Regions from separate parts of the Shewanella sp. BJSY2023SW007 genome, predicted to be linked through region 2. Evidence: riboswitches for the same ligand, from Rfam matches in the RefSeq annotation. Region 2 holds a riboswitch; the other holds the start of a gene.
The links. Region 2 has a riboswitch for thiamine pyrophosphate ahead of thiC (phosphomethylpyrimidine synthase ThiC). Riboswitches for the same ligand answer to the same signal wherever they lie in the genome.
Positions count from the first base shown of each region.

Region 1: linked by a shared signal. The riboswitch ahead of ACMHXE_RS01105 (TonB-dependent receptor) and the one ahead of thiC (phosphomethylpyrimidine synthase ThiC) in region 2 are both predicted to bind thiamine pyrophosphate.

Region 1 covers NZ_JBKORL010000004.1:39,573-55,715, reverse strand. The annotation lists gene ACMHXE_RS01180 (hypothetical protein) at 1-183, opposite strand, end outside; gene ACMHXE_RS01175 (hypothetical protein) at 234-638, opposite strand; gene ACMHXE_RS01170 (GNAT family N-acetyltransferase) at 694-1,149, opposite strand; gene ACMHXE_RS01165 (GNAT family N-acetyltransferase) at 1,194-1,808, opposite strand; gene ACMHXE_RS01160 (adenylosuccinate synthetase) at 2,119-3,375, opposite strand; gene ACMHXE_RS01155 (LysR family transcriptional regulator) at 3,616-4,503, shown strand; gene ACMHXE_RS01150 (2OG-Fe(II) oxygenase) at 4,585-5,208, opposite strand; gene ACMHXE_RS01145 (chemotaxis protein) at 5,548-6,156, shown strand; gene ACMHXE_RS01140 (MBL fold metallo-hydrolase) at 6,169-6,906, shown strand; gene ACMHXE_RS01135 (NAD(P)H nitroreductase) at 6,974-7,522, opposite strand; gene ACMHXE_RS01130 (DoxX family protein) at 7,623-8,234, opposite strand; gene ACMHXE_RS01125 (DUF6279 family lipoprotein) at 8,453-9,292, opposite strand; gene ACMHXE_RS01120 (phosphotransferase) at 9,345-10,451, opposite strand; gene pnuC (nicotinamide riboside transporter PnuC) at 10,448-11,098, opposite strand; gene ACMHXE_RS01110 (YkoF family thiamine/hydroxymethylpyrimidine-binding protein) at 11,102-11,362, opposite strand; gene ACMHXE_RS01105 (TonB-dependent receptor) at 11,426-13,582, opposite strand; TPP riboswitch at 13,638-13,747, opposite strand; gene ACMHXE_RS01100 (YcfL family protein) at 13,895-14,284, opposite strand; gene ACMHXE_RS01095 (PaaI family thioesterase) at 14,303-14,755, opposite strand; gene ACMHXE_RS01090 (PaaI family thioesterase) at 14,752-15,252, opposite strand; gene hinT (purine nucleoside phosphoramidase) at 15,249-15,605, opposite strand; gene ACMHXE_RS01080 (M61 family metallopeptidase) at 15,845-16,143, shown strand, end outside.
Region 2 covers NZ_JBKORL010000050.1:35,849-51,991, forward strand. The annotation lists gene ACMHXE_RS08190 (class II glutamine amidotransferase) at 1-148, shown strand, start outside; gene ACMHXE_RS08195 (DUF3108 domain-containing protein) at 92-820, opposite strand; gene ACMHXE_RS08200 (MGMT family protein) at 840-1,202, opposite strand; gene def (peptide deformylase) at 1,379-1,873, shown strand; gene ACMHXE_RS08210 (ATP-binding protein) at 1,870-3,297, opposite strand; gene ACMHXE_RS08215 (ImuA family protein) at 3,450-4,562, shown strand; gene ACMHXE_RS08220 (Y-family DNA polymerase) at 4,564-6,273, shown strand; gene ACMHXE_RS08225 (error-prone DNA polymerase) at 6,273-9,491, shown strand; gene ACMHXE_RS08230 (tRNA-uridine aminocarboxypropyltransferase) at 9,522-10,118, shown strand; gene trhA (PAQR family membrane homeostasis protein TrhA) at 10,193-10,873, opposite strand; gene ACMHXE_RS08240 (hypothetical protein) at 11,107-11,388, opposite strand; gene ACMHXE_RS08245 (hypothetical protein) at 11,479-12,345, shown strand; TPP riboswitch at 12,510-12,609, shown strand; gene thiC (phosphomethylpyrimidine synthase ThiC) at 12,838-14,916, shown strand; gene thiE (thiamine phosphate synthase) at 14,918-16,143, shown strand, end outside.

The DNA of each region.
Region 1 (16,143 bases), on a different contig from region 2:
GGGCGCAAAACTGAGATCCGCAAAGCAGTCTTGCTGTTCACGTCCGCTGGCGCGGCTATGGTTTTCCTGTACCCAAGCTGCCCCTTGCCGGTGTTCACGGGCTTTAGAGCGGATCCTGGGCCAGGACTCAATCGCAAGCGCGAGCAAGATGATAAAAGCGGCCAATAACAGACTCAAAAGCATAGTGCCTCCCCCTTGGACAAAGAGACAGGCTGCGGCCGCATTTTATTGCATCACATATTGGCCATTATCCAGTAGTCGAGGCGCTTTTGCGGCTCGGCCAAGATGGTTTTGCAGCTGTCTTTGTATTGGCTCATCAAACCAGCCAAACTCTTGCTGTTACCCATGGTTTCCAGCATTTCAGCACGGGCCGCAGCCACGCCTTTCTCGGCATCCTGCGCCGAACTGTACTGGGCAGCCAAAGCCTCAGCGTCCTTGGCGGATTGTTTCAGCCTGTCTCCAACGGCGGCCATCTGCGGTGCATTCATTGCCCCTATGGCTTCAGAACTTATTTGATAATAGGCGGCGCATTGCTGCAACTCGGCGCTAAAGGCCTCTTCGGCGGGGCCGGCGAACACATTGGCACTGGAAAACAAGCCGATAGCGACAAAGACAGACAAAGCAGTTTTATGGGACATCTTGGTGATCCTCTTGATATCAATGAAGGCAAGCTACTTTAGTGCCTGATGAATTTCAAGGTTTTAGGGTCAGACTGTAGTGGAAAAATTCATTGTCCCGGACAAAACCAATGGACTCATAGAGCGCCTGCGCCCTAACGTTATTACGCTGGGTTTCGAGGATCAATTCATCAATGCCCTGTGCTTTGGCGTAATTCAGCGCGGCATCGAGCAGCGCACGACCTATGCCGACACACCTGGCATGTTGAGTGACATAGATATCATTGAGGATCAGCAGCGGCGCCGCCTGCAGCGAAGAAAAGCCGGGATAGAGCTGCACAAAACCCAAGGCCTGGTTTTGCTCATCCGGCAGATAAAAGATCACGGATTCATCCCGCTTAAGCCTTTGGCTGATAAAGCTTAACGCCAGTTCGGGCTGGCTGGGATATCCATAAAACCGGCGATACTCATCAAACAGCGGTGAGATAATCTCGGCGTCCTGTGACTGTGCCCGAATAACTTGCTTTAGCATGAATGATTTCCCTTCGATTCAATAATGTCCTAAATGGTGCTCACTCACTGTGCGAGTTCGGCATGGTACTGATCACTGTAAAATGCCAGCCTGTCCTTGAGGCCTTGTTTCACTTCAGGCCATTCGCTGTCAATGATGGAGTAAACCACTGTATCCCTGACACTGCCGTCCTTGAGCAGCCTGTGATTTCGCAAGATACCATCTTGCTTGGCTCCCAGACGGGTGATGGCTTCCCGTGAAGCCTGGTTGTGAAAATGGGTTCTGAACTCCACCGCCATCACATCCAGGGTCTCGAAGGCGTACTCCAGCAGCAGCAGTTTGGTTTCGGTATTGATGGCGCTGCGCTGCACACTCTTGGCATACCAGGTATATCCAATCTCCAGCCGGCGGTTGGCCTGATCCCAGTTGCAAATGCGGGTACAACCGACAATTGCACCGCTATCGCGGCTACGTACTGCAAAGGCCAAGGCCTCACCGCGCTGCTCACTTTCCAAAGCCTGCTGGATATACTCTTTCATCTCATCCGGATGCGGCACGCTGGTGTACCACAAGCGCCACAACTCACCATCGGCGACTGCCAACGACAGCGCCGGCAGATGATCCTGACTCAAAGGTTCGAGGATCACATGTTCTCCGGTCAAGCATGCTTCCAGTCCCATGATTTGCCTCCCTAATAATGCAAGATGATGATTTAACGCTTGTTTAAATACCAGACTAACATGAATAAATCATTAAACCAGAGAAATGTTAACAAACAGTTTCTTTCAAAACGATTGTAAAAAAACAAAGCCAGTGATAACAGCAGGTCAGTTCAAAGGGGACAGCAATAAATTGAAATGCGAAGGGGGAAATAGCTAACAGCGGAGAAAGCGCATGACCCAAATGAAGCGCGAAATTAGCATAGTGATGCCCAAGCCTCCCTTGACTATGTCACACACGGAGAGACTTGGGCATAAACGGGCAACCTTGTTAACGCAGGATCATCTGCGCCCGCTCCGGGCCGACAGAGATCATTTTCACCGGCACGCCCATCAACTCTTCAACCCGCTGTACGTACTTTTGTGCTGCCAGTGGCAGGCTCTCAAAGGTGCGGCAAGCCGTGATGTCTTCACTCCAACCTTCCATCTGCTCGTAAACCGGCGCCAAGGCAGAAGTTTGTGGCCAAATCGGGTTTTCGCTGTGTTCGCCCTGATAATCGATGCAGATTTTCAGATCCTGCATCCCACTCAAACAATCCAGTTTAGTGAGCGCCACTTCTGTGGCCGCCTGCAGCTCGACACCATTACGGGTGGCCACGGCATCAAAATAGCCCATATCACGAGGGCGCCCGGTTACCGCGCCATACTCATTGGCGGCTTCGCGGAAGTTATCCTGCTCTTCCATGGCGGTTATCAAGGTGCCGGTTCCCACTGATGAGCTGAAGGACTTGGCTACGGCAATCACTCGCTCGGGGCGTAGTGCCGGTAAACCACTGCCAAGACCAGCATAAGCGGCGGTCACATTGGAAGATGTGGTCCAAGGGTATTCACCGTAAACCAGGTCACGACCCGCGCCCAACTGGGCTTCAAACAGCAGGTTTTCATCTTTTGCCTGCAGCGCTTTCAGTGGCTCGCTCACGTTGCAGATGGCATCACGCCAAGGAGCGGACACTTCCAACAACCAGGCAGTCATCTCTTCTGCGGTTTGCGAAAATTCAAAGGAGGGATACAGCGCCTTGAGCTGCGGCAGTTTCCAGTCCAGCATAAACTGGATACGTTCACGCAGTACTTCAGGCTGCTTCAACCAACCCACCAGAATGCCTTTTTTCATTACCCGGTCACCGTAAGCCGGGGCAATGCCCTGGCGGGTAGAACCGTAAGCGCCGTCACCAAGACGCTCCTCTTCCAGAGTATCTTCAATGGCGTGGATTGGCAGGCACAGAGTCGCCCGATCGGAAATGCACAGATTGACATTGACGCCGGCGGCTTTCACCTCGGCAATCTCTTCGGAAAGTGGCGCCGGGCTTATCACCATGCCGGGGCCCAATACTGCCAAGCAACTTGGATTGAATACGCCGCTAGGCAGTTGATGCAGTTTGAATGTCCCAAAGTCATTCACAACTGTGTGGCCGGCATTGTTGCCGCCCTGAAAACGTATGCTCGCCGCCGCGCTATCTGCCAGATAGTCCACGATACGGCCTTTACCTTCATCACCCCAGTTTGCACCAACTACAACGATAGACGACATTTCCAGTTCTCCTAAACAAAAACCTGTCTATCCTATGACCACGGCGCAAATAAGAAAAATTAATAATCATTATTGGCTTGATAAGAAATCCATATCGGGATATTTTGCATCGGAATCGAAGATAGCGGGCAATTGTCGTGACCAAGGCCATGACTAAGACCAAGGCCAAGCCGCCAAGCATAAAGCGCCTGCCCTAACGCTTAAAAAGTACCGCTTAAAAAACTCGGCAAAGAGGCTGTTATGCTCGAACTCCACTGGCTTAAAACCTTTGTCACCCTGGCCCGCCTGGAACACTTCGGCAAGGCAGCCAATGAGCTGCATATGACTCAACCCAATGTCAGCTTGCATATCAAGCAGTTGGAGCAAACCACCCGGGTAAAGCTGATTGAGCGTAATCCATTTCGGCTGACCCAAGCCGGTGAGCGCTTGTTAAGGAGTGCACACAACACCCTGATGGAGCTGCAAAGCTGCCAGGCCGATCTCAACGCCATCAATGATCTGTGCCAGGGCACCATGACCATAGCCGCCAGCGATATCATTTCCAGATGGCTGCTGATAGGCCCTTTTCAGTCGTTCAAAACCGAATTCCCCGGCATTGACCTGACACTGCTGAACACCACCTCCTCGCAAGCGGCAGACCTGGTAAAAAGCGCCAAGGCCGATCTTGGCTTTGTGATGGCACAAAAAGAGAGTCAACCGCTGCATTTTACCGAGCTAAAACAAGTGAAATGGTACGCCTTGGGCAATGATCTCAAGGCCTGGCAAAGAGGAAAAGTCTCCAGCCCGCAGGAAGCACCGACCTTAATACTACTGGGACACGACACCCGCACCCGGGATCTGATTGACCCGGCACTACCTGAGCTCAAACTGTCGGAATACCGCATCATGGAAGTGGGCAGCGTGGATGCCCAAATAGATTGGGCCGAAGCCGGTTTCGGTATCGCTATAGTGCCGGACTTCGCCCTGCATCCCAAACTCAACCTGCAGTCCTGCATGACGCCACTACCCAGCTTCCCTTCCGCCAGCCTGGGTTACATAGTGCGCCAGAACCAGGTGCTATCCAAAGCCATCAAGAAACTGCTCCATTGGGTAGATGAAGAGATTCTGCGCTCACCGAGTGTTAGCTGAAGCTACTGCATAAGCCTGCTGCCCCTGAACTAAGCTTGTGCTCAAAAATACCGCCCAGAGGCAACATGCCAGTAGTGTTATTTATGGCAGTTCATAACTACCGGCAACCCGGAACCAACCGGCTATGCTGGCACGATCTTTATGGGTTGGCAGTACTTCATGGGGGAAACGCTCGCTCAGGAAGATCACCAGAGTGCCCATTCTCGGCGGGATCTGCTCAAGCAGAACATCGTTTTCTTCATAGAGCATCAGCTCGCCACCATCACCCTGTTGCCAGTCGGGATTCAGGAAGAAGACCGTGGTCAAGATCCGGTTGCGACTACCCCGCAGCGCGTCCAGGTGTTTACGGTAAAAAGTACCAGGGCGGTAAAAGGCGTAATGGCTTTCATAATCGAATAGCCCCATAAACAGGCGCCGGTTAAGCCCATGACGCAAGCAGGCCATGTATTCCAAATAGTCGGCATCCGGCTGTTGTTGTTCATTCAACCAGCGGATCCTGTCTGAACGTATCTCCTGTTCGCGCACGCGCTCATTACCACGGCCGATTTCAGCCCAGCGAAAGCTCTCTACCGGCGAGTGGTTAACCTTATCCAGCAATGCGTTACTCAATGTCTCCGGCAGCACATCCTCAAGCACTATGTATCCCTTGTCCGTAAGTGCATCGGCAATCCTGTCCAATAGTTCATCGTTTAACAGCGAAACCAAATGGGTATCCTCTCTGAAATGCAGCGGCTGTTGTTGCCTATTTATTGACAAAGCCACAACCTAAAAAGCCCCCACTTGAATAAAGCAGGGGCCGATTCTGATAGCAGCGGATACTAGAGCATTCGATTTGGGCTGACAATCAAAATAAAACTTTCAATTCATATAGTTACAACACTAAACATCTATTCTCAAAGAGGCTATTCAAGCTAAACAGAGTGCAAATTCAAGCGCTTGAGTTGTAGCTTGACTCCATTGATGGGAAAAATCAGCTCGCGCCTGTTGGCAAGTTAATTATCTTCTATACTCTCAAACAGGATTATGACTGTAAAACAGTGAATTATGGGATCAGAACGTCAACCAACGCGTCAGTTCTATGTTCGTGCCGCCATCATTGCCGCCGAACTGGAAAAGACTCAGGGCCACTGCAAAGAGATTAATATCATCGCCAGCAATGCCCAGGCGGCATCGATTCGTGCCGGCAGCATGGCGCTGGGCTTTAAGGCGCTGACCCACTCTATCGACGAACTGGCGCATTTCACCACCCACTCAGCCGCAAGAATCAATCATCTGGCACAGACCATCAGCCGCCTGACCAGCGAGCAGACCCGAGTCCGCAAGGCGATGCTGCAATTTGCCTGCGCCAGGGAGAAAGCCCGCAAAGCCCGTTATGGCGACAGTATCACGCCGGCGCTGGAGAAGAACAGCCAACACTTTACGGCCCTTGAGCAGCAGTGCAAACGCCTGAGCCTGGATATTGAATTGCAACTGGAAGAGCTCTGCCAGCAGCTGAAAACCGCTAAAGTGCTGGCCTCGCTGTGCCGCATCGAAGCCTGCCGGATAAAGCCCGCCGACCAGGCCACTTTCAACCATGTTGCCAACCGGGTCGATGCTGCTGCCGGGGCGATCCGCACTCAGGTAGATAAGGCGATTCAATTACTTGAACAATAAGGGAGTACAGGGATGAAGAGCCAACTCTTGTTGGAAACCCATAGCCACAAATGGATCTATTTTGGCCGGGATCCGGACAAACCCGACGGCATCATAGACACCAATCAATATATGTTGGTCACTGCCGAGCAGGCTCTGCTGATGGACCCGGGGGGCATAGAGCTATTTGCCCCCATGCTGGCCAATGTGGTTTGTCACATCCCCATAGAGCAGCTCACCCATCTATTCGCCTCCCATCAGGATCCCGATATCATCTCCTCCCTGGGGTTGTGGGATCAGACTCTGGAGCGGGCCCAGCTGCACGCGCCCTGGATTTGGGAAGGTTTCATCCGCCATTTCGGAATGGAGCATATTCAATACCAGGCCATTAAAGATCAAGGCGACAAGCTGACGCTCGATGGCGTAGAGGTGCAGTTTATCCCGGCGCATTATCTGCACGCTTCTGGCAATTTTCATGTCTACGACCCTATCGGCAAAGTGCTGATGTCGGGCGATATAGGTGCGGCACTGGAAGACGCGGATGCCGGGCTGTTTGTCGATGACTTTGGCCGTCACACCGAGAAGATGCGCTTTTTCCATCAAAGATGGATGCCCTCCAACCGCGCCAAGCAGGACTGGATAGCCAGAATAAGAGAGCTGGAGCTGGACTATTTATGTCCGCAGCACGGGCGGATATTCAGGGGCGAACAGATACCTGAGTTTCTCGACTGGTTCGAGCGCCTGGAGGTGGGGGTTGCGGTAGGCAACTGAGTACAATAGCTTGATGCCATGAGCTTAGCCCATGGCAAGCTTTCCGCCATTGAGTGTCCGGCAGCTATCAGAGATAGCGGGCAAAGGCGCTGCCCTCTTTGGTGGCTTTGAGCGGCGCTTCAACCACAGGGGTGCCCAGATAGAGAAAGCCCACTATCTGATCGTTACCATCGAGCCCCAGTGCCGTGTTGACCGTAGAGTCAAAGGCAAAGGCGCCAGTGCGCCATATTCCGCCAAGCCCCAGGGCAAATGCGGCCTGCTGCATCGCCATCACGGCGCAGCCGGCTGCCAATTGCTGCTCCAGCTCAGGCACCTTGGGATGATCTTTGGTCTTGGCAACCACAGTGATTACCATAGGCGCTCTGAGCGGCAAACCGGCAGCCTTGTTGATAAAGCCCTCGTCGGCACCATCTGCTGTGGCGGCTGCAACAAAAATATCTGCCAGGCGATTGAGCCCTTCACCGGTAGCAATAATAAACTCCCAGGGCGCCAGGCCACCGTGATCCGGTACTCTGGCCGCGGCATCCAGGATAATTTTCAGTTGCGCTTCATTCGGCGCCGGAGCCTGCAGTCGTGGACATGATTGTCGGGTAAGAAGAAGAGTAAGTGCGTCCAATGCGCGATCCTCAGCTGAGATATCAATGACTTCACAGGATACCAAATCCGCCCCGGATCGCCAGAGGCAATAAGCCGGGACGAGTTGTTTTAAGCAACAATCAGCCGAGATTAACGGTTTTGGGCAGCCATTTACGGCCAATAAAATAGTCCACACTGGTGTAACGACCGCCGCCCATAAACAGCAATACCAACAGCATAATGAAATAGGTGATCGCAAACTCAATGCCGTTGTTGAGGATCACCAGGTTACCCGAACTGGTAAGCCAGTCGTAATTGCCGTGCTCCTGCAGTATCCCCTTGGCCCGCTCAAGCTTCTCAACCGAAGCCATCACCCTGTCGTTTGCGAGCCAGGATGAGGGATCGGCAATCGCCAGCCAGCCATTGGACCAGTGCACACTGAAGGCCGCCACCAACATGGTAATACTCATGGGGATAGCCACCAGCCGTGTGGCCAACCCGAGCAGAAGCAACAAGCCACCAAAAAATTCGGTCCCGGCCGCCAGCGCCACCATCACTTCAGGCATGGGCAAGCCCAGCCCCCAATCCGGATTACCGAACCAAGCCGCTGTGTCGCTGAAGTGGCTGAGTTTATTGTAACCGGCCTGCACCAGCACCGGCGCCAGATAGAGCCGCAATGCCAACGGTGCCAGGCCATCGAAGTGTCGCAGTGATTTGAAAAATGCCGCATAGGTTTGAATGATGGCTTGCATGAAAACCTCCTTATTCGGGGGAGTATTCCTGTCATGCTGCAGTTGACCCGGCAATAAGCGATTTTATTTCAGTCTTTACTTTAGAAAGGTGCCAACAAGCCCCATGCCTGCTCTGCGTCCGCTTAAGGGCCTGGATGCAAGGCATGTTTTTCCGGGCAAATGGCCCAATGCCCCTTCTACAGACCAAAGACCCGCTTTACGACCCCATAAGCTCAGGGCTATGCCTGACTCAGTTCATCCAGATCGTCAATCAAGTTGCCCAGCTTACGCTTGAAGTGTTTTTGCTGGCGCTCACTCAGGCTCTGGTGCAGTTGCAACAACAGCATGCCGAAGTTTTCCGTGTTCTGCGCCAATTTCTGCTTGTGCACATCTGACTTGAGCTCATCGGGCGATGTCATCAGCAGCCGCAAGCGCTGCGCCAACAAGTCAGAATCACTGCGTTGCAGCAAGGCTTGTTTGAACTGCCGGAGCCACTCGTGACGATACTCGAGCCACATATCCAGGGTCGCCAGTCGGCGGCTATTGTGTTCATGGATCAGGGCCTTTTGCTGCTCACTCAAACGCCCCAGCCAATCGGCAAACAGCTCCTCCAGCCGTTCATCCGCATCTTCAATCAGTTGTTCCTGGTTTTTGTCCTTGTATTCATCCACCAGCTCCTGCTCATCGGCCTCCAGTTTGGCTATCACCTGGGCGACCTGCTTGTCACTCAAAGAAGCGATAAGGGGCAAAAGATCGTCAAACACCTGGGCAAACAGCCGAAACCAGTGATCTCTTGCCATATCCACATGATGGCGCCAACTCTGTGGCGTTAAAGTGCCATCGGCAAGCTCGGTTTGCAGCGTTTTTAACTGGGCACTGTATCTGGGTAACTCCTGGCTGCGATGCCAGGCGAGAAAAGGGTCGAGAATGGCGTCAAACGCCTGCTCCTGTTGCCGGTCGAGAGTGACATAATCTTCCAGCTGCCACTCTATGGCCCAATCGAGGAAATAATAGCTGACCTTGGTGGAGCAGGCACTGAGCGCAATAAGCAGCGCCAGGGCAATAACAATGCGTTTCATCCATTAAATACTTTAAGTTGGCTAAGGCCAGGCGACAGCTTCCCTGCCTGACTCATTGATGCTTTACAAGATGCCAGAAGTCATCAAACCAGTCGAGATAAGACTGCTGCTGATTGTCCCAGGCCATCTGCAAGGCCCAGCAGCAGGCAAACAGCCAGTAGACATCGACGGCTGCAGCCACGGCCAGGTGAGCATCGCCGGTTAAATGCGGATGCTGCTCAAGATAGTGATAGATGAGCCACTGTTGCCCCTCGGCGCTCAGTTGATGGGATGACAGCACCCCGGCCAACTCAAACAGCGGGTGGGAAGCGCAGGCATATTCAAAATCGACGCACTTGAGTCCATCCTCGGCCAGCAACAGGTTATGAGGATTGAGATCCCTGTGACAATACTGAGGCCTCAGCAGACAGGCCTCCAGCCGAGTGCTGCACTGCTCGAATAACCCTTGGGCCGAGTGAAGTTGCATGAGCCGCTGTTGCCAGCTTGAAGGCTGCCCCCGGCTCAGAGCCATATCATCGAGCCGCTCCAGATAGATGCGCCACTGCTCGGCAACACTGATTTCGAGCTTGGGGGCCGGCAAGCCCCTCAGCCCCAGCAGCAACTCCAGCAGTAAGGCCTGAGGTGATTTGCCTTGCTTGGCTCCCAATACAGCGCCTGAGCCACCTTCATGTTTAGACTCGTGTCTAGGCTCATGTTTAGAATCATGTCTAGGCTCATGTTTGTGCTCAGGCAGGCCAGAGAGGTTCTTTGAGTTTGCATAGGCTTTTTGAGCCGCGCTTGCGATCTCGGCCGCGCCTTTGGATGCGAGTAACTGCTGCCAGTTGGCTTGCGGCGCTTGTTCAATAAAGCGGCTCAGATATAACCCCTTGTCAGCGCTGACCCAAATCAGCCCTGGTGCCAGGTTCGCCTTCTCGGCAACCCGCCAACATGCCAGTTCGTTGTTTCTGTCGCAGATACGGTCTGAGCCCGGGGAGTTGACTCTCAGCACCATTGACTCGCTACCGGCCTGCAAGAGCCAGTTTTGGTTGCTTAGCCCAAGAGTGAGCGGCTTGGCCCCTTCAAGCGGCCACAACTGTAGCCGTTCAAGAGCGGCATTGAGCTCACAGCTCAAACCTTCACCCAGACTGGCTTCAAGTGCTGTCAGCGGTTTGCCTTTCATGCCGCGCCGCTTTCAAGCTGTGAGGAGTCGCGACCGCGGGACTCCTTAGCTCTGGCGCGCCAGATAAAGTATCCGGCTACCGCCATCCCCACGTAGAGCACAAACAAGAGTGAGGTCAACATCAAGCCCTTGCTTAAATAGAGATAGATGGACACCAGATCGATAACCACCCAATAGAGCCAGTTTTCCAGCACTTTGCGCGCCACCAGAAAAGTCGTCATCACAGCAAAACAGCTGGTTGCCGCATCCAGGTAGGGAAAGGCTGCCTGAGTGAAAGTCGCCATCATATGACCGACAAACAGAGACACCAACCCAGTCAACAAAATCAGCACCAGGTGCCGCTGCCAGGGCCAGGAGGTCACAGCCACTCCTTGATGGTTTTCCCCACCCCGGCGCCAGAGCCAGTATCCGTACAGCGCCATCGCCATGTAATAGACGTTGAGCACTGACTCCATCAGCAGCGCGACTTTCCAGAACAGCACAGTGTAGATGGCAGTGCTGGCAAAGGCTGCCGCCCAACACCAGATATTGGCTTTCATGGCCAGCAGCAGATAGGCCAAGGCCAATACCACGGCTACCGCTTCCCAAGCGCCCATTCCCTGGGCCTGAGAGCCGGCCTCTGCGAGCCAGTGCCAGAATTCACTCATGGGTTATTCCCTGTGGCCCAAGTTCAGCTCACCGCCGATAAATTTACAGACAAACACCGCCTTGCCAAATTTCTCGTGTGCCGCCTGCATCTCGGCGGCCAGCATGGCCATCACCTCGGCATAATCACCGCACACCTGTGTCGCCATGGCATTGGTGGTTCTCTCTATGTTGGCATAAGTGTCCAGGCGCTTGATAAACCATTGAATAGGCTCCAGATACTCATCGTGGAGCGGATACATGCTGATTTCGGCAGTTAACTTCATTTTACATCTCCTGTAATGAACCGGGGCACTGCTACACGCCCCGGCCGACAACGGCTTATGCCATCAGATAAATTTGACGTTGAAGGTCACACCAATCTGGCGTGGGTCCCCGTAGCGGATATATTGCTTCTCGGCCCAGTCCTGATCCGGCTCATTGCCGAAGTAGAAACCGCGCACGCCGTATTTTTCATCGAACAGGTTGCGGCCCCAGAGGTAAACCGACCACTTTTCGGTCTCATATCCCAGCTTGGCGTTGACCACCTGATAGTCTTCAGATCGGGAATCATTGCTGTCTGAGTAGTAGAACGCACTCTTGCCACTGCTGTTGAGGTTGGCAAACCAGCCCATGTCATTGCGCCAGGTCATGCCGAGACTATAGGTCCATCTCGGCGAGTGGGCCAGTTCCCGGCCACTGAGATCCACAGGGTTGCCATATTTATCCTGATACAGGTAATCACCGTATTCTGTCTGCAGATACCCAAGGCTGGTGTAGAACTGCAGTGAATCTGTGGGATACCAGTTGGCTTCCAGCTCGGCGCCATAGTTATTGGAGCTGCCGGCGTTTTCGGTGAACAGAATAAAGCGCTGGGGATCGACAGGATCCTGCAGCGAGGCCGCTACCTGCTGATCTTCCCTGTCCATAAAGAACAGTGCCAGACGAGTATCCAACAAGCCATCGGCCCAGCTGGATTTCAGCCCCAGTTCATAGTTGTAGAGGATTTCGGTATCGAACTCTTTCTTGTCGGCCAGCTCCTGGGGCAGCGTCATATTGAAACCACCAGCCTTGTAGCCCCTGGCTATCCGAACATAGGCTTCATGGTGTTCAGCCAGCGCCTTGGACAGGGCGATATGGCCACCCCACATGTTTTCCGATGGGCTAAAGGCATCACCATTGCTGTCGCTGTAGTCACTCTCACGTCGCTCAATACGAGCACCGATAGACAGGCTGTAGCCCGCCCCCAGATCTGAGTCCAACTGGGCAAACACCGCATAGTTACTGGCGCTGTAGCGGGAAGTCAGCACTTCATCCGGCCAGCTGTTGTATTCAGAGTAGAGATCATTGTCCTCATCGAGATCCATAAAATAGAGCCCGGCCAGCCAGTCTGTGCTGCCGCCGAAAATCCGCCCGGCCTCGTTAGAGCTGAATCTGAACTCCTGTGACAGAGTACGGCGCTCGCCGCGTTTATCCCAGGTGTAATCGTACTCACAGGGTGCGCCGCCGCACTCTTTCCCGGCCCAGTAATCCGGGTTGGCCCAGTCACCGTCGTAACCGTGGTGATGATCTGTTGCGGCATAGCTTGACAGGGACACCAGCTCAAAAGCCTCAAAGCCGGTATAGCTCAGCTTGAGACTGGATCCCGTGGTGCGCTGCTTGTCGACGCCCGGCGCATCGGTAATGGTATCGAAGCCGTTATTGTCCAAAGTCCAGGCATCATAACCATTGTCAAAATCGGCATGCAGTAGAGTGAAATCCGCCTGCAATTTGTCGGTGGCGTACCAGCGCAGCTTGATACGGCCGCTGAATTCATCACGCTCATTGGTATCGTCACGGCCCAGATACAGGTTGTCGCGATAACCGTTCTGCTTGTGTTGCTGCAGCGCCACACGATAGAGCAGCTTGCCGGAATCAGTCACTGGGCCGGAGCTGAAGCCGCTAAAGGTTTGCAGATTATCATTACCGAGCGAGACTTCGGCGCCGTGCTCGAACACGTCTGTGGGGTCATTGCTCTTGAGATAGATAAGACCGGCCAGGGCATTGGCGCCATAGCGGGTGCCCTGGGGGCCGCGCAGCACTTCAAACTGCTGCAGGTCGTACAGGCTGGAAACGCTGCCCAGCCCGGAGAGATCGATATCGTCGATAATAAAGCCCACAGAGGAGTTGGGCGCTCCCTGGTATTGCTCCTGCTCACCTACACCGCGGATCTGGAAGTATCTTGGCCGGGAGCTGGCACCTGACCAGTTGAAGTTGGCTACGTTACCCAACATGTCTTCGAAATGCTCGGCGCCTTGATCTTCAATGCGCTGCTCGTCGATAACAGTCACGCTGGAGGGCATCTTTTCCAGCGTCAGACCACGAAAGTCGCCGCTGACGACTATCACTTCCATGGCTTGTTGCTCATCTTGATTTTCAACGCCGGGATTATCGGCGGCATGAACGGGTGCCCACAGCAACATCTGAATGGTGCTGGCAAGCAGAGTAGGTACGGTAAACTTGGACATAGGACCTCAAATATTCACTGTTTGAGATCCGGCAATAAGAAAGCGAGTTGAAAGTGCACGAATTGTGGCCCATTCCTACGCCGGTACTAGCCGGATCAGGTTCTAAGGGTTCGTCATACGACATCTCAGTCAACCGCAATGCGGTAAACACCCCTTGGCGCGGGCCAGTATACACGAGTTACCAACAAAAGTGAGCCAGGTTGCCAAATTGTACCTGAGGGCATAAAAAAACCGCCCACTCCAATACTCCCATTCGTTGAGCATTCAACGGGAATAATGACTCGGGCGGCAGTGGTGCCGAGGTTGCAACTTTTAGTTTGAAAAGGCCTCGCGCACATAGATCTCAAAACGGCTGGCGGTCGGATTCGGCGCCACGGCGCTCACCTGCAACTGCTGTTTACCATGCAGCTTGACCGACTTCCAGGACACACCTTCATCATCCAGGGTATAGCCGCTGGCATCATACCAGGTGAATTTGTATTGAATGCGCATATCGGTAGCGACTTTGCTGCTGATTGTGGCTGTGCCTCTGAGCAAGCCGCCCTCGCCTCTGGCCATAAGATCACCGACACTTACAGAGCGGGCAAAGCTGCTATTGTCGATACGGCTTTCACCAGTCGAGCTGGCATACACCCCGGCCGTATGGTTGGCGCAGCCTGCCAGAGCCAGCAGGGTTGCTGCTATTACCAAGACTTTTTTCATCTGCCAATCCCTTAATTCTCAATCAATCAAAAAGTGTGCCCGGGCGGTTGCAATCAACTGCTTGCGGTTGGTTTGCCAGCAGTCGATATTGACATTGGCCACTCGCCGTCCCTGACGGGTAATTCGGCACTCGGCGAAGCTGTCCTTATGATAACCGGCACGTAAATAGTCGATGGAAAAATCAACTACCTTGGGCACCTTACTGGTTTGCATAAACACCATAAGCTGGATGATGGCCGACATCTCCATAAACCCGGCTATCACCCCGCCGTGAATGGCCGGCAGAACCGGGTTACCTATGTTGTCATCTTTGGCCGGCAGACGAAACACCAGTTCATCGCCAAACCTTTCAACCAACATGCCAATAAAGCGGGCGTAGGGCACATGCTCAAGCAAGTGACTGAAATCATTGGTTTCTGTCACTTTTGCAACTATGCTTTTTACATCCAGGGATGCCTTGGGATCTGTCATTTCGTCTCCTCACCCATCAGTGCCTTGCGGAAAGTGTCCCCTATCATTTCAGGGCTTATCCGCATAAAGGAACCAACCGCATGGGCGATGGGGTCGTCTATACTGTCCTGATAGGCAATGGCCCGGGTGAACGCTACGCTGGATGACAACTTATAACACTCGGCAAAACCATACACCGGCTTGTGGGGCTCGGCGGGCTTCATATAGTCCACCCGCAGATCCAAAGTCGGCGAGATCTCCAGCGAACCATATTTGTCCTTGATGGCACAAACCACGGCGCAGCCACTGGCAGTATCCATCAAAGTAGTGATAACCCCACCATGAATAACCCCGGTTTCAGGGTAACCCACCAGCTCGGTGCTGTAAGGCAATTCTATCAGTACATGGTGCTCACTGGCCTCATGCACCTTGAGCCCGAGGCGGCGGCACTGGGCCAACTGGTTGACGAAACGGGTAGCCAGAGTCGTCAGCGGGAAAAACTCCGGATTGACTTTCATGACGCTGAACTCACCATAGGCCCCAAGGCTTTACCGCCAAGCAGATGCATGTGGATGTGGAACACTTCCTGGCCGCCATGTTCATTACAGTTGATGATTAAACGATAACCGTCCTCGGCGATCCCGGCCTCGGTGGCCAGCTTGGCGGCCACAGTCACCATACGGCCTATGGCCTGCTCGTCAGAGGCCTTGGCGTCATTGACCGTGGGGATCAGATGATTGGGCACTATCAGCACGTGGGTGGGCGCCTTGGGATTGATGTCCCGAAAGGCGGTTACCAGTTCGTCCTGATACAGTATGTCCGTGGGAATTTCACGGCGGATAATTTTGCTGAATATGGTTTCTTCGGCCATTTTGCCACTCCGGTGTGTCGGTTCAGGCTCGGCCCAAGGGCCAAACCTCTGTGTTCTTGGCAGTATAATACCATTCGGCCCGGAGATGTAATCGGCCACGGCGATTTGAACCCCAAGCCATTTAAAACTCGGCAAGTAATTGCCGCAGCCTGGCTTTTTTGGCAGCATTGTCGCCATGCTCAGCCGGATAGCACCCAATTTGGCTCCCGGCACTCGCCAACGATTCACACGGATATCAGATGATCAGTTATCAGATTTGCCCCATAGATCCCCACGCTCACCTGTTCGAGGTCAAAATCACCATTCAGGCACCAGCCCCAAGACAAGAACTTTGGTTGCCATCCTGGATCCCGGGCAGCTACATGGTTCGCGATTTTTGTCGCAATATCATAGATCTTAAAGCCTTTGATGAGCAGGAGCGTCCGCTCAGCATTACTCAGCTCGACAAACAGCGCTGGCAGATAGATTCCAATGCCGAGTCGCTGCATCTGCGCTACTCGGTTTATGCCTGGGATATGTCGGTGCGCAGCGCCCACCT
Region 2 (16,143 bases):
GACCACCCCCAAGGATGTGGTCACTGTCATAGCCACCCGGCCGCTGACCGGCAACGAAAACTGGCAGCTGTTGGCGCCGGGGGATTGGAAATTATTCCGTCTTGGCGAGCTGGTTATTGACTTCCGAGCCCAGGCTCAGCTTGGCTAACTTGATATCGAGCTGCTTGCTGCCTGACTCAAAGTGGGTCAGGCGCACCGGCAGCCAGCCGAGATCCGGCGCCATCCAAATAAAGGTCTGCCGCTTGCTGCTGTCGCGGACCACTTCCAGTTTCACCGTGTTATAGATGCCACTTGCCAGTGTCATCCGCTCCTTGCCGACTATCTTGAAACTATAGTCATCTATCTCGTTGTCCTTGACCAGCTCATAGGCCAGTGGCTCCTTGCCGGCGGCGAGATCCAGCCGAAACTGCAGCTGTACCATCAGGGCATCGTAGAGAGTGCCTGAATAGTCCAATTTGCTCTTTTCATCCTTGTAGCGACTGAAAATTTTGCCCTGCTCTTTGGCAAAGGCTATCTGCTCATTGAAGTTGGGGCCTGTACCGGTTCGCTGATGGCTGAAGCGCAGCGGCGTCAGTTGACCATCCTGATAGGTAAATTCACTGCGGATATGGCGTTTATCACTCAGCACCAAGAGGCTGAGATCGCTGTCCAACTTGTATTGATAGAAGTCGCCCTCTGGCGGCAACAGCATAAAACGGGCGCCACCGAGATTGATTTCGCCATAATTGACCTGATATTCGGCGGTATGGGGTGCCAGGGGGCTGGTCTGCGCCCATAACGGCAAGGGCAGTAACAGTATCAAGAGTAGAAGTGAACGGATCAAAGGCAGTCTCCTGTGGTTAAAACGGCATGGACAAGACCAGAGTGGCCATGTCCGGCCGCCACTCATATTCAGACAGGGCAATTCTGCCTTGGTTCACTTGTACGCCTTCGCTGCGCAGCAGGCTCATCTGTAGCTGAAATGCCTGGGTATCCTTGGCAAAGGAGATTTTCCCCTGACTGTTGATAACCCTGTGCCAGGGCAGCGCCAGGCTGTCTGGCGCCTGTTTCAGTGCCCGGGAAACATAGCGTGCCCGTCCAGGCAAGCCAGCATAGTCGGCAATTTTGCCATAGCTTGCCACCCGACCTTCGGGGATCAATGCAACTATGTGCCAAATCTTCTGCATTGGACTCAGTGGCGGGGCGCTCGTTTCCGGGGTCATCTTGGCTCCTGATACTATTGGCGCAAATTATAATACCATTCCATAGCTGAGGTTACTCACTTGGCAAAAGTGCCTCGGCGGCTCTGTGCTGCACACCCAAGGTTTGCCTTTTGATGCTTTTTCGCCATAATGGCGCCCATTGAACGCCAAGTCGAGTAAATTGAGAATATAACCCTATGGCAATTATGGATATTTTGACGGTTCCCGATCCCAGGCTCAAGCGTAAAGCCAAGCCTGTTACCGAAATAGAAGCCGTGCAGCCTTTCATCGATGATCTGTTGCAAACCATGTATCACACAGACGATGGTATCGGCTTGGCCGCGACCCAGGTGGGTAGTGAACACGCGATAGTCGTCATTGATATCTCAGAAGAGCGCAATCAACCTCTGGTGCTGATCAATCCGCAGATCACTGAGTCCAGCGGCGAATTTATCGGTGAAGAGGGCTGTTTGTCCATTCCCGGTTATCGCTCCAAGGTAAAACGCTTCGAGTCGGTCACTGTCAGCTATCTGGATCGCCAGGGCCAAGCCCAGACGATCCACAGTGATGATTTCCTGGCCATAGTGCTGCAACATGAAATCGATCATCTGCACGGCAAGGTATTTATCGAGCATCTCTCCCGCCTTAAGCAGGAGATGGCACTGAAGAAGGTGCGTAAGTATACCGCCTAAGCGATAGACTTAAGTTGGGCTTCGCTGCAGTTTGGCAGTTGCAGCGGCAGCTCAAGCAATATGCTCAAACCGCCCTGAGGCCGGTTAACCGCTTGGGCCGAGCCGCCCAGGAGCTGCATACACTGGCGCACAATCGCCAATCCCAGCCCATAACCTCCCTGAGAGCTGTGACGCGCTTCATCCAAACGGGTGAAAGGGTTGAACAAGGCTTCCAGTTGCTCCTTGGGGATCCCGGGTCCATCATCGCTGACACTCAGCTGCAGTCTGCTATCACCCAATTTGTCGTCACCCAACTGAGATACCTGGATTTCCACCCGGCAGGTTTCACCGGCATATTTGAGGGCATTGCGGCAGACATTTTCCAGCGCCCGCTTCAAGTAGGCCATATCGGTATGCAAAGTTTGCTCATCAATGGGGGCCTGTGCCCAGACTATGCTTTGCTTGGGGCCAGACTCAAACTCCAGATCCTGCAGCAGTGAGCGGCGTAATTCTGTCAGGGTAAAAGGCGCTGCCGTCAGCTTAATGAAGCCGTTGCTCAGGCGGCTGAAGTCTAAAATAGTGTTGATCAATTGCGCCATCTCTTCGCCCTGGCGTCTTAGCCTGGCAAGCGGTTGTTGATGTTCCTCCCCCAAGCGATTTTCCAGCAGGTGTAAGGCCAGCTCCTGCCGGGCAAGGGGAGTGCGCAGTTCGTGGGAGACATCCCTCAGTAACCGCTGCTGGGTCTGAATGCTCTTTTGCAGCTGCTCGGCCATATGGTCAAAGTCGGTCGCCAACTGGAAAAATTCCGGCTGCTTTAGTGAAAAATGGCCGGCAATCCGGGTATCGAGTTGGCCCTGTGCCAGCTGACGGGTGGCGCTGCGCAGTAAACTCAGCGGCTGGATCAGATAGCGGCTCAGCAGACGACTGAACAATAAGAGCACCAGTAGTCCTACCAGGATACGGATAAGCCAGAGGCTTTTATCCAGTTGCTGCGCCGGATGTAAAGAAGCGTTGAGTTGCACCACCAAGAGCAGGGGATTGTCCGGATCCAGGCTATTGCGTAGTGGCAGGCCTATCAAAGGTTTTTGCACCCTGTCCCCCATAGGTTGCTGCAACTGCCTGAGGAAATTGAGTTTGTAAACAAAGTGCGGGTGCATTTCCCGCTGACTCACCGCCTGCTGCTTGCTATCCAGTACATAGAGTACAAATGCCTGACGCCCCTCCCAATCCGCCAGTCCGGCTAGATCGCCCCTGAGGATATAGTCGTTGGCCTCATCGGCCAGTTGCTGTAACTGGCTTTGGGTCTGCTGGGGCAGCAGTAACAAGCGGTTTAGCAACATGGCTTCAATACCACTGGCGAGCAGCAGGATAAGCAGTAATGACACACCAAAATAGCCAAACAGTCGCCATTGGAGTTGGGAAAACAGGCCGGAAAAGGGCAGCAAGGCAAGCTCCTGAATTATTCGCTGAAGTCGAGAATATGTTTCGATAATCATTCTCATTTATTCTATCTCGGGTTAAGGCTTTGGCGCCAGCACGACTTGTCAGTTGGCTAAAGTTAGTTATACTGTATAAAAATACAGTATCGGTGTTTTTCATGTCTCTTTCAGCCAAAACTCACTCTGTAAAATCTGATCCAGCCAAATCTCAGGCCTTGAACGGTCTGCTGGAGCGTCGGGATCTCTGGTTGGGGCCGGGCAGTCAGGGCAAAATATTGGGGTATCCCAGTGGTTTTGAAACATTGGATGCGCAGCTCAGTGATGCCGGGTGGCCAAGGCAGGGCATTTGTGAGCTTTTCAGTCAGTCTCCTGGGCACGGGGAACTCAGCCTGTTGCTGCCTTTGATGCGTTATTTACTGCCGGCTCAGTGTGGCTCTCATTCGGAAATAAATCATTCGGAAAGAAGTCAGTCCAAAAGAAATCAGTCCAGAGGGGATGAGTCCAAAGATGCCATGATAATGCTGATAGCGCCGCCACTGCAGCCGCTGGCACAGAGTTTTGCCCAGCACGGTATTGCCGCCGAGCGTATTTTGTGGCTGGAATTAACCCAGCGTAAAGAGGTGCTCTGGGCCATGGAGCAAGGGCTGAGCAGCGGCGCCTGTCCCCTGGTGCTGGCTTGGCTGGACAAGCTGACACTGAGTGAGGCCAGAAGGTTGCAACTTGCCGCAGAGCAGGGCAAAGCTCTGGGAATTTGCCAGTTGCCTATGGCTCAGGCCGACAGCAATCATCCTGTCACCCTAAAGCTGGCTATCAGCGCGGCGGGCGTTAATACCGCCAAGCTGCAAATTTTAAAGCGTCGTGGGGGTTGGCCCGTCCCTGAATTGCATCTGCGTGGCTTGCCGGCACTGGCGCTTGAACTGCCCCATGTCGAGCCGGGCGTGGTAACCCTGAGAAGCGGCAAGGCGGCTCCCAATCATAGCTTCAGTAACTCGACTTGCTCAAATCATTCAAACCATTCCGGCAACAAGGTTAATGGCACTGTGCTTCACGACTCTGGTTTTCATGGCACTGTGCTTCACGGTCCTTGGGGGATGGCGCAGTCAAGGATTGCTGCCTCCAATGAATGCGCGCCTAATCCCTGGACGGCACGGCAAGTGTCAAACAAGCCCGCGGGGCTTTCCCCAAGCGCTAATCCGCAAACGGCCAATTCTCAAACTACTCAAAGCCAAGCCACTCAAAGCCATACTGCTCAGAGTCAAGAGGCTATCTGAGATGACCCAGGTATGGATGGGAGTCTGGTTTCCACAGCTATTGCTGCAATATCAGCGTTACCGCCTGGCTATGCTGGGCAATATGGCGGGCACTATTACCGGTACTATGACAGGTACTATGACCGACACTATGACTGGAAGTATGGCAGGCAGTGGTGCGGCTCAGGTTCAAACACGCGTTCAAACTCAGTTCCAAACCCAAAATCAACCAAAAGCAGTGCCAACCGCTGCGGCGTCAGAGCCTTTTGATCCCCAAGTCCCCATGGCCTTGTATGACAGCCGGAAGCTGGTCATACATTCGGCCTGTCCCGCCGCTCAAGCAAAAGGCGTTACAGCGGGGATGAGTGTCGGCAGCGCTCAGTCGCTGCTCGGAGAGTTGCAACTTTGGCCACTGCAGGAGGTGGACAGCGAGGCGTTGCGGGATTGGTTGTGTCAGTGGAGCTATGATTTCAGCGCCAGAATCTGGCCGCCGTTGTTATCCGGGCTTACTGAACAAGCTGCCCCATATGTGGCCGATGCGCGCTGGCCTACAGATACACTGCTGCTGGAAGTGGGATCCATGGTTAAACTGTTTGGCAGTTTGAGTGCCATTGTCGAGGCTTATCTCAACAAAGTCGCCGACTATGGTCTGGAATGCTCATTGGTGCTGGCACACAGACCGCTGGATGCGGCGATATTGGCGCGGCATACTCACGTCGGCATCAGCGCGGTATCAGCTGCCTTCATGAGCTCACCCACAGCTGAAAAAGCCGGGCGCCTCAAGGTGCATCACGGCTTACCGCCGGATTTACCACTGAATTTGCTGCCATTAACCCAAGAGGAGCGGCAACGACTCGGCGCGCTTGGCCTGACGACTCTAGCCATGCTTGATGCCTTACCCCTTGCCGAGTTGGGGCGGCGCTTTGGTCAAGGTTTGCTGCAGCTGCTGGCACAAATCCAGGGGCGCTTGCCCTGTTGCCGCAAGGGATATGAGTTACCCGAACAGTTTCAGGCAAGGTTGACCTTGCTGCATGATGTTGAGTGGGTTCAGGGATTGCTGTTTCCATTGCAAAAGCTGCTGGGGGAATTGGCAACCTATTTGCGGATCAGGCAGTTGGCGGTGCAACAGTTGGAGTTGTGGCTGAAGTTTCGCGAGCCAGAGCCCCCGGCGCTGCAACTGACACTCAACTATCCCTTCGGGGAATATCAACTGCAGGGGTTGTCTCAGCTCTGCCGTTTACAGCTGGAAGGATTGCAACTGCCGAGCCCGGTCGTCGATATTGAGCTGCGATCCAGGCAGTTTGTGTCGCAGCAGCTGGGCAGTCGAGAGTTGACCGAGTCCAGAGAAGGGCAGCAACAGGATGCCAATCAATTACTCGCCAGATTACAGGCCAGGTTAGGTAGCCATAAGGTGCGCTCTTTGGTGTTGGCGGCCGATCCCATGCCAGAACTGGCCAGCACTGCGGCTTCCCTGACTTGCTGGCCGCCACCGGCAAGGCCGCCCGTTCAGCCGTCGCTGGCATTGCGGCCTCTTTGGCTGCTGCAAGAGCCGCAAGCCATTGCTCCTGAAGCTGTGGAGCTGCTTAGGGGACCGGAAAGGTTACAGAGCCCCTGGCATTCAGGGTCTTTTCCCTGCCGGGATTATTTTCTTGCCCATCATAAGGAGAGCGGTGGTCTGTGTTGGCTGTTTCGCACCGCTAATGGGCTCTTTCTTCATGCTTGGTTCAGCTGATGTACGCCGAATTGCATGCTATTTCCAATTACAGCTTTTTGCGCGGGGCTTCTCACCCGGATGAGTTGGTGCAGCAGGCCGCCAAACTGGGCTATGAGGCCATAGCCATTACCGACGAATGTTCTCTGGCGGGTGTGGTCAAGGCGCATGAGGCCGCCAAACAAAGCAGTATCAAGCTGATTGTCGGCGCCGAATTCCACCTGCCGGAAGGCTGCCTGGTGCTGCTGGCAAAAAATCGCCGGGGCTATGGTCTTATCAGCACTCTGATAACTAAAGGGCGGCGCCGGGCCGAAAAGGGCAAGTATCGGTTAACCCTGGATGACTTTGCGACCATTGACCGCGGCTGCTTTTGCCTGTGGCGGCCGCCATCAGTGAGCGAGTTGCTGGCGCAAGCCGACTTGCAAAGCACTGAGCACCAGAGTCTTGGTCAGCAGAATGTCGATCATCAGAACTCTACAAACCAGGGAATAGGCAACCAGAGCCCAAGTCAGCAAACCCCTTGGCTGACGCAGCTGCAGCAGCGCAGTCTGGCACAGTTGAATATCCTGGCGGCACGGGTCAAAGCCGCGTTTTCACTGCCGCTTTATCTCTTGATGGAGCGGCAACTGCAACCCGGAGAGGCCTGGTATCTCGAGGCCTGTGAGGCGCTGTCGAGTCATTTTTCCCTTCCTTGTGTCGCCGCCGGTAATGTGCAGATGCATCTTGCAGAGCGGCAAAGGCTGCACGATGTACTCAGCTGTATCCGCCATGGCTGCGCCGTGCCCATGGCCGGCGAGCTGTTATCAGGCAATGCCGAAATGGCGCTTAAGCCGATAACCGCTATGGCCAGGCGTCACCCTCAAGCCTGGTTGGCAAGGAGCTGTGAGCTGGCGTCCCGGTGTCATTTCAGTCTGGATGAACTCAAGTATGAGTACCCGGCCGAGTTGGTGCCAAGCGGCCTAAGTGCCAGTGAATATCTGGCGCAAGAGGTGGAAAAGGGCGCCCGCAGGCGTTTTGGCGAGGCGGTTCCACCTGAAGTGCAGACTCAGTATCGGCGCGAGCTCAAGCTGATTGCCGAGCTCAATTACGAATACTTTTTCCTGACTATCTATGATCTGGTCTGTTTTGCCGCCAGGCAAGGGATACTGCATCAGGGACGAGGTTCGGCCGCCAACTCTGTGGTCTGTTATTGCCTCGGGATCACCGAGGTGGATCCCACCAAGGTCAACATGCTGTTTGAGCGTTTTATTTCCAAGGAGCGCCATGAGCCGCCGGATATCGATGTCGATTTTGAACATGAACGCCGCGAAGAGGTGATCCAGTATATCTACCAAAAATATGGCCGCGAGCGTGCAGCCCTGGCCGCCAGTGTGATCAGTTATCGTTTCAAGAGTGCCATGAAAGATGTTGGTAAGGCCCTGGGGCTTAGCGAGCAACGGCTGGATGAGCTGATAGGCGCTGTCGATCGCCGCGATCCGCAAGTGTCTTGGCAGCAGCAGTTGCAACAAGGCAAGCTGTTGCCACAACAAGGTTTGGGGCAGTGGTTGTTGCCGCTGGTGGAGACCCTGATGGGTTTTCCAAGGCACTTGTCGCAACATGTCGGCGGCTTTGTGATTTCGGCCGGGCCATTGGCCGAGCTGGTGCCGGTAGAGAATGCCGCCATGGCCAAGCGCACTGTGATCCAATGGGACAAGGATGATCTCGAGAGTCTGGGGCTGTTAAAGGTCGATGTATTGGCGTTGGGAATGCTGACCGCGATCCGCAAATGTTTCGAGTTGATCTCCCGTCACATTCGTCCCTTTGCCATGTCGGATATTCGCTGGGAAGATCCGGCCGTCTATCGTATGTTGCAGCAGGGCGACAGCATGGGGGTGTTTCAGGTGGAGTCGCGAGCCCAGACCAGCATGCTGCCCAGGCTTAAACCCGCCTGTTATTACGATCTGGTAATACAGATAGCCATAGTGCGCCCGGGTCCGATTCAAGGAGACATGGTGCATCCCTTTCTGCGCCGCCGTGATAAAATCGAGCCGGTCACTTTTCCTTCGGCCGAGGTGGAAGGCGTGTTGTCACGCACTATGGGGGTGCCCATTTTTCAGGAGCAGGTGATCCAATTGGCCATGGTCGCCGCCGGTTTCAGTGGCGGGGAAGCCGATCAGCTGCGCCGCGCCATGGGAAGCTGGAAACGCAGTGGCGAGCTGGAGCAATTTGAACACAAGCTGCTTCAGGGGATGACGGCCCGAGGCTACAGTGACACCTTTGCCAGGCAGATATTCAGCCAGATCCGCGGCTTCGGCGAATATGGTTTCCCCGAGTCTCATTCGGCCAGCTTTGCGCTCCTGGCCTATGTTTCGGCCTTTCTCAAACACTATTACCCGGTGGCGTTTTGCTGCGCCTTGCTCAACAGTCAACCCATGGGTTTTTACAGCCCGTCACAGCTTATTCAGGATCTTCGCCATCATGGTGGTTTGGTGTTGCCGGTTTGTATCAACCTCAGCCAGTGGTACAGTACGCTGGAGCGACAAACCGATGGCTCTTTGGCACTGCGCCTCGGGTTCAGGTTGGTCAAGGGATTATCCGAGCACAGCGCCGCCAAGATAGTCGCGGGCCGGGGCGAGGGCTTTACCCACTTGTCGCAGTTGGCGGCTCTGGCACTGCCAAGGCGTGAGCAGGAGGCGCTGGCCAGCGCCAACGCCTTTGCTACCCTGGGCGGCGATCGCCATCAGATCAGGTGGCAGTTGGCCGCTCGTCAGCAGAGTTTGCCCTTGTTTGAGCAGCCGGACGAGGCCGATTTTCGCCCTGAAACCGCCTTGCCTGAGGTCACTGAAGTCGATGCCTTGCTGGCCGACTACGCCTGTACCGGGCTGACCCTGGGGCGTCATCCTCTGGCACTGCTCAGAGAGCAGGGGTTACTCGGCAAGTGTCACAGCGCCGCCTCTTTGTGGCAGTGCCGTCATGGCCAGAATGTAACTGTGGCCGGGCTGGTGGTCGGCAGGCAAAGGCCTGGCACCGCCAGTGGAGTCACCTTCATCACCCTCGAAGATGAAACCGGTAATGTTAATCTGGTGGTATGGAGTGATACGGCCAGGGCCCAGAGACAGGCTTATTTGAGCGCCAGGATCCTCAAGGTGAGCGGGGTTGTGGAATTTTCGTCCGGCGTATTGCATCTGCTGGCCGGTCGGCTGGAGGATATCTCGGGCAGTATGCTCGCGCTGGTGGTAAACTCGCGGGATTTCCATTAGCCGATAACCCATTTTAAGCTGCAACTGCCTGTGAAAATAATCCTGCTGACCCATGAAAGAGAGCTGAATCGAGCCAGTAACACAGCCACCCTGGCGCTTAATGCTTATCCGACTCTCTGTAAGCGGGTACTGTGGGCGCGTAAAGCCCCGGATGCTTGGTTAATGGAGCACTTGTCTTTGGGGCGAACCGCCTTACTCTATCCGCAAACCGAAGAAAATACTTCCGAAGAAAGCATTTCGCGAGCTCAAGCTGCAAATGAAAGCCCAAACTTAAGCCAAAACCAAAGCCCAAGTTCAAACCCAAACCAAAGCCCGGTTCAGGGCGCAACCTGGCCTCAAGACGTTGCTCAGAATTTAAATTCGCTGGTCATACTCGATGCAACCTGGCAGGAGGCCGGCAAGATGTATCGCCAAAGCCCCTATCTGCAGTTGCTTGCCAGAGTCGAACTGCAAGCAGAGCAGGGCTCGGCGTTTCGCTTACGGCGCAATCAGCGCCAGGGCGGGTTATGTACCTTGGAATGTATTGCGGCTGTTTGGCAAAACTTGGGGGGAGACTATAGTATCGCCGCCAGGCGGTTACTCAGTGAGTTTAATCAATGGCAGGCTGAAATAAGAGCTCCGGCCTAGCTGCACTAGAGTTGGCACAGCAAGCCGGAAGCCGTCTCTCTACGGCGGCACTGAGTTAAGTCTATTCGCCTGCGTTAGATCACCGTCAGATAAACACACAGGAAATGGCAAACGGCGCCGCCCAACACAAACAGATGCCAGATGGCATGATTGAAAGGGATCGCCTTGGTAGCGTAGAAGATCACCCCCAAGCTGTAGCTCAGCCCCCCTGCCAACAGCAAGTTGAACCCGGCTGTTGACAGGTTATCGATAAGCTCAGGCAACACGGCGACGCAGAGCCAGCCCATGGCCAGATACAGCACCAGGCTCAGCGCCTTGAATCTGTGAATAAAGCAGCTCTTGAACACTATTCCCCCCAATGCCAACGACCAGATGGCCACCAGCACCCATTCCTCCTGGGCATCGGCCAAAGTAATTAACATCAGCGGGGTATAGGTTCCGGCGATCAACAGATAGATGGCGCAGTGATCCAGCATCTTGAGGCGTCTTTTCCACACTGGGTGCGGAATACTGTGATACAGGGTTGAGCAGAGAAACAGCAGGATAATACTGCTGCCATAAATAGTTACACCTGTTAACTGAATGGCGTCCAGCGAATGCCAGCCTTTGAGCAACATCAACACCAAGCCCAGAATGCCGGCAATCACCCCCAAACCATGGCTGACGGCATTGGCTATCTCTTCATTTAGACTATATCCAGTTGAAAATTGGCTATTAAATTGAGATGCAGTGACTGAAGCTTTACTGTTGGACATGATTGACTCTTCTGGTTCGACCTCATTGAAAGTGAGTCTAACAGCACCACAGGACTCTGGCTAGATAAAAATGTACAGCTGTTCGCTGAGATAAATTTATTTTTTGAACCGTATCGTCTGCATTTTTTACCAACGTCTAATGTTGCACCTTAACAACTCATTGCCCGGCTTCCAAGTTGCTTTTTACAGTTATTTTGTTCAGAGGATCCCGTCAGCCTTATTAGACAAAGGGATTACCTGTTTTGCTTGAAGCCATCGATTTGAGTTTGTAGCGTAAATTGCTTTTCAAACAAGGGAATGAACTTTTTGCCGAGGGTTTTCTCTAACACTGAGTTTACATTTGGCGACGGATAAATCAGCGGCTTATGCCTCATCTTCCAGACAAGTTTATTGCCCGCCGAGACAAAAGCCCGGCGGCAATGGCAAGCTTGAGCATCAGCATTCCGTCTAGGGATGCTGCCTTTGAGCTTGGTCTGGCTGAAATCATTAATCCCTGTTCCTGCCAACCAAGCCATTCTCAATCAAATTCGATTGCCCCTTTCTTTGCCCAATCGCCTTTTAGTCAACAGCTTGGGTTTCAACCCCAATGCCTGGCGCAAGTTGGCATGGCTAAAAAAGCAGAGCAGGGGGATGGTGAGGCAAAGGGCAACGCCTTCAGCAGTTGGACTGCGGCGGGAGCCGCGCACTTATTACTATTGCTGGGGTTATCCTGGTTTTGGCAGCAAGCAGAATGGCAAAGAGTGGTGACAGAGCCTGCCAAACCCAAGGCGCTGCAATCCTATCTGTATTTCAGTCAGCCCAGCCCAAAACCGTTAACGCCAGCGCCGGAAGCCTTGGCCGAAGAAGCAATAACCCAGCCCAAGGAAGCGATAGAGGTTAAAAAAGCTGACTCAAGCAAGCGTTCTGAGCCACAAAAAACCGAGCAAAAAACTCCACAAGGCAGGGTTCAAAACCAGAAAGAGCAAAGGATCCCCAAGACTCGGGAGCAAAGCGTTAAGCCTATTGGTAGAGTCATTGAAGAAACGAAAAATGCAGCCGTATCTGCGCCAGAGCGAGCAAATGACTTTAGACCACAGCCGGCAGAGCAAGCTCAGCTGGACTTCAGTTCAAACGCATTAAAGTCTGCCCGAAAAGTATTGCAACACTCGCAACAGCAGGCGCTGCAACAGTTATCACAGCAATATGCGGATAAGGCCACGGGACGTAAGAGCCTCAGTGAAATGGATGGGGAGATGGAGGTGCTTTGGGTCAATGACGCCGATGATTTCAGCAAAGTGGCCAGTCTGGATCTGCCGCTCGACCCCAACCGTATCGTCAAGGATGGTGATACCTGCTATCGGGTCGTCAAGGTGCCGACTCCGCTCAATCCCTACGCCGAAAACTTGGGGTTTCCATTTAAGTGCGGTCAGACAGAGATGGAAAAAGCACTCAAGGAGGCGGTAGCCAGCCGTCTAAAGCGGCTTGGCAAGTGAGTTTTGCAATCAATTTATTTGATTTAAAATAAATTTACAGTCCAATTGTTTTAAATATTCCCATTTAATTCAAATGATTAAATTGTGATTTTAATGGATTCAACCCTGTGGCTCGTTTTGCTGTTGGGCTTGTTTCCCGCTTCGGCTTGTGCTTATACTCGGCAGCAATCTTGTCGGAGTGCCCTCTGGGCTGAGACCGTTTATTCGGGATCCGTTGAACCTGATCAGGCTAGCACCTGCGAAGGAAACAAGCATTCAGCTGCAGCATTACCGCAGCCACTGCGAGCAAAAATCTATGCCAAAGGCTTTAAAGAGCCGAGGCGATATCTGGCTTCTCAAGCGGACATTGAACTGACCTGAAACCACGAGGTCAGTCCGCCAACACCGCCGGAGGAGGACTCCAAATCAAGGAGTTTAACCAGTCAGCTCGCGCCGCTTATTATTCAACTCTCCTGACAAGCAATTTCATTTTCCAAAAGAGTGAGCTTGCTTATGTCAAATCGTCAATCCAATCGTCGTCAAACCCGTGAGGCCGCCCAGGCCTTTATCGATAACCTTAAACCTTTACAGCATCCCAATTCACAGAAGCTGTTCGTTCAGGGCTCCCGGGCCGATATTCAGGTAGCCATGCGCCAAATCAGGCAGACAGACACCCGAATACCAACCCAAGATGGCAGCGAGCAATTTGAACCCAATCCCGCTGTGTGTGTTTATGATTGTGCCGGCCCTTATTCAGATCCCAACGCGGCTATCAATGTGCGCCAGGGCCTGGATAAATTGCGCCAGGGCTGGATCCTAGAGCGTGATGATACGCAAGAGCTGACTTCGGTCAGCTCCAGTTTTACCCAGCAGCGGCTGGCGGATGAAGGGCTGGATCATCTGAGATTCGACGCTTTGCCCAAACCGCGCCGGGCCAAGCCGGGTAAGCGGGTGACCCAATTACATTACGCCCGCGCCGGCATTATCACTCCTGAAATGGAATATATCGCCATTCGTGAAAATATGGCCCGGGCCAACGAAGCGCTTGCCAAAGATCCGCAACTGGCCCGCAAGGCCAAAGGAGAAGCCTTTGGCGCTATAGTTGCCACGCCGATAACCCCTGAGTTTGTCCGCAGCGAAGTGGCCCGTGGCCGCGCCATCATTCCCGCCAACATCAACCATCCTGAAGCCGAGCCTATGATTATCGGCCGCAACTTTTTGGTGAAGGTCAACGCCAATATCGGTAATTCGGCAGTGACCTCTTCTATCGAGGAAGAGGTGGAAAAACTGGTGTGGGCCACCCGTTGGGGCGCCGATACGGTAATGGATCTGTCTACCGGCCGTTATATCCACGAAACCCGCGAATGGATAGTGCGCAACTCGCCTGTGCCCATAGGTACCGTGCCCATCTATCAGGCGCTGGAAAAGGTCAACGGCATTGCCGAAGATCTCAGCTGGGAAGTGTTTCGCGACACCCTGATAGAGCAGGCCGAACAAGGGGTGGATTACTTCACCATTCATGCCGGGGTCTTGCTGCGCTATGTGCCCATGACGGCCAATCGGGTGACCGGCATGGTGTCCCGTGGCGGCTCCATTATGGCCAAGTGGTGCCTGAGCCATCATAAGGAAAACTTCCTCTACAGCCATTTCCGCGACATCTGTGAGCTTTGCGCCGCCTATGATGTTTCTCTGTCGCTCGGTGACGGCATGCGCCCCGGCTCGATTGCCGATGCCAACGACGAGGCTCAGTTTGCCGAGCTGGAAACCTTGGGTGAGCTGGTGAAAATCGCCTGGGAATACGATGTGCAGACCATAATCGAAGGGCCGGGCCATATTCCTATGCAGCTGATCAAGGAGAATATGGACAAGCAGCTTGAGTACTGTGATGAGGCGCCTTTCTACACCTTGGGGCCCCAGACCACGGATATTGCGCCCGGCTATGATCATTTCACCTCTGGCATAGGCGCGGCGATGATTGCCTGGTACGGCTGCGCCATGCTCTGTTATGTGACCCCCAAGGAGCATCTGGGTTTACCTAACAAGGAAGACGTTAAACAAGGGCTTATTGCATACAAAATTGCGGCGCATGCCGCCGATGTCGCCAAGGGACATCCAGGTGCCCAGCTGCGCGACAATGCGTTGTCCAAGGCCAGATTCGAGTTTCGCTGGGAAGATCAATACAACCTGGGGTTGGATCCCGATACCGCCCGGGCGTTCCACGATGAATCTCTGCCTCAGGAGTCTGCCAAGGTGGCGCATTTTTGCTCCATGTGCGGACCCAAGTTCTGCTCGATGAAAATCACCCAGGATGTACGCGACTATGCTGCGTCTCTGGCTGCGTTTCAGGTGGCTTCGGGGGATTCGTCAGGGGCAGACTCGGCAGAGCGCCAAACCGAGCCTGTGCAGGCTGAAGAACTGACGGCACAGCCGCTGGAAGTCCTGGATGCCGAGGCGGGGATGGCGCGGATGTCGGCGCAGTTCAAGGCCGCTGGCAGCGCCCTGTATCATCCGGCTACAGCAGCCGAAAAGTCCTTGTCCAATCCCAAGTCCAATCCCGAGCCAGAGGCTACACGCTATGAAGAGGAAGCCTGAAATGGCGGCTGATAAAAGGCCGATAGTCTGGAGCATAGCCGGCTCAGACAGTGGCGGCGGCGCAGGGATCCAGGCCGATCTGGCCACCTTGAGTAATCTTGGCTGTCATGGCTGCTCTGTCATCACCACTTTGACCGCCCAGAGCAGTGTGGCAGTGACGCTAACCGAGGCGGTGAGCGAGGAGATGTTGCTGGCGCAACTCAATGCTCTGCTCGGTGACTTGCCGCCCAAGGCGATAAAAATCGGTTTGCTCGCCAATCAAGCGCAGCTGCAGCAGCTTTGTGACTGGTTGGCTCGGCACCTGCCTGATGTTCCTTTGGTGGTCGACCCCGTCATGGTGGCCAGTTGCGGCGATGCTCTCTCAAAGAGCACTGCAACGGGCGCAGCGCGGCTGGATTACCGGCCGCTGGCGGCGCTCTCCACTGTGCTGACCCCGAATATTCACGAGCTGGCGTTGCTGAGTCGCAGCGATATTCATGACTTTTCTTCCTGGCAAGATGCGGCAACTTGCCTGGCAAACGAACTGCCTTGCCATCTCTTGGCCAAGGGCGGGGATTTCGAGGCGGGGATCGCGCGCGGCCTGGCAGAAGACTTACTGCTTTTTAAAGACTTGCCTCACAGCTCCGGGTTGCATCAACGGCAGGGGTTTGTGTTGGCGAGCCCAAGACAAGCATCCAGCAACAACCATGGCAGCGGTTGCACGCTATCCAGTGCCATAGCGGCATTTTTGGCCCACGACTGGATCTTGCCCGATGCGCTGATCCTGGCCAAGGCCTATATCAATGGCGCCTTGGCGCAAAGTTATCGGGTAGGCCGTGGTCCCGGCCCCTTAGGTCGCCCCGGGGCTTGTCTGGCCGCCGAGCTTATGCCTGTCATCTGGCCGCTGGAGGATTATCCCTGGGCCAACCCAGCCCAGGTGCTCGGCGCCCCTTGGCTTGCAGCGCCAACCTCTGCTGATGCTGTTAGTGCTAAAGGCGTTGGTGTTAAAGGCGTTAGTGCTGAAGGCTTTAAAACACTGCCCCATAATCTGGGTATCTACCCGGTCGTGGCCGATGTCGAATTGCTGGAAGCCTTACTCAAGGCAGGTTGCCGCACTATTCAATTGCGGCTCAAGCAGGAAGTACAACCAGGTTCGAGCGCCGAGCAGGCGATCATTCGCGCCATCGCGCTCGGGCGCCAATATCAGGCGCGGGTGTTTATCAATGATCACTGGCAACTGGCCATTGC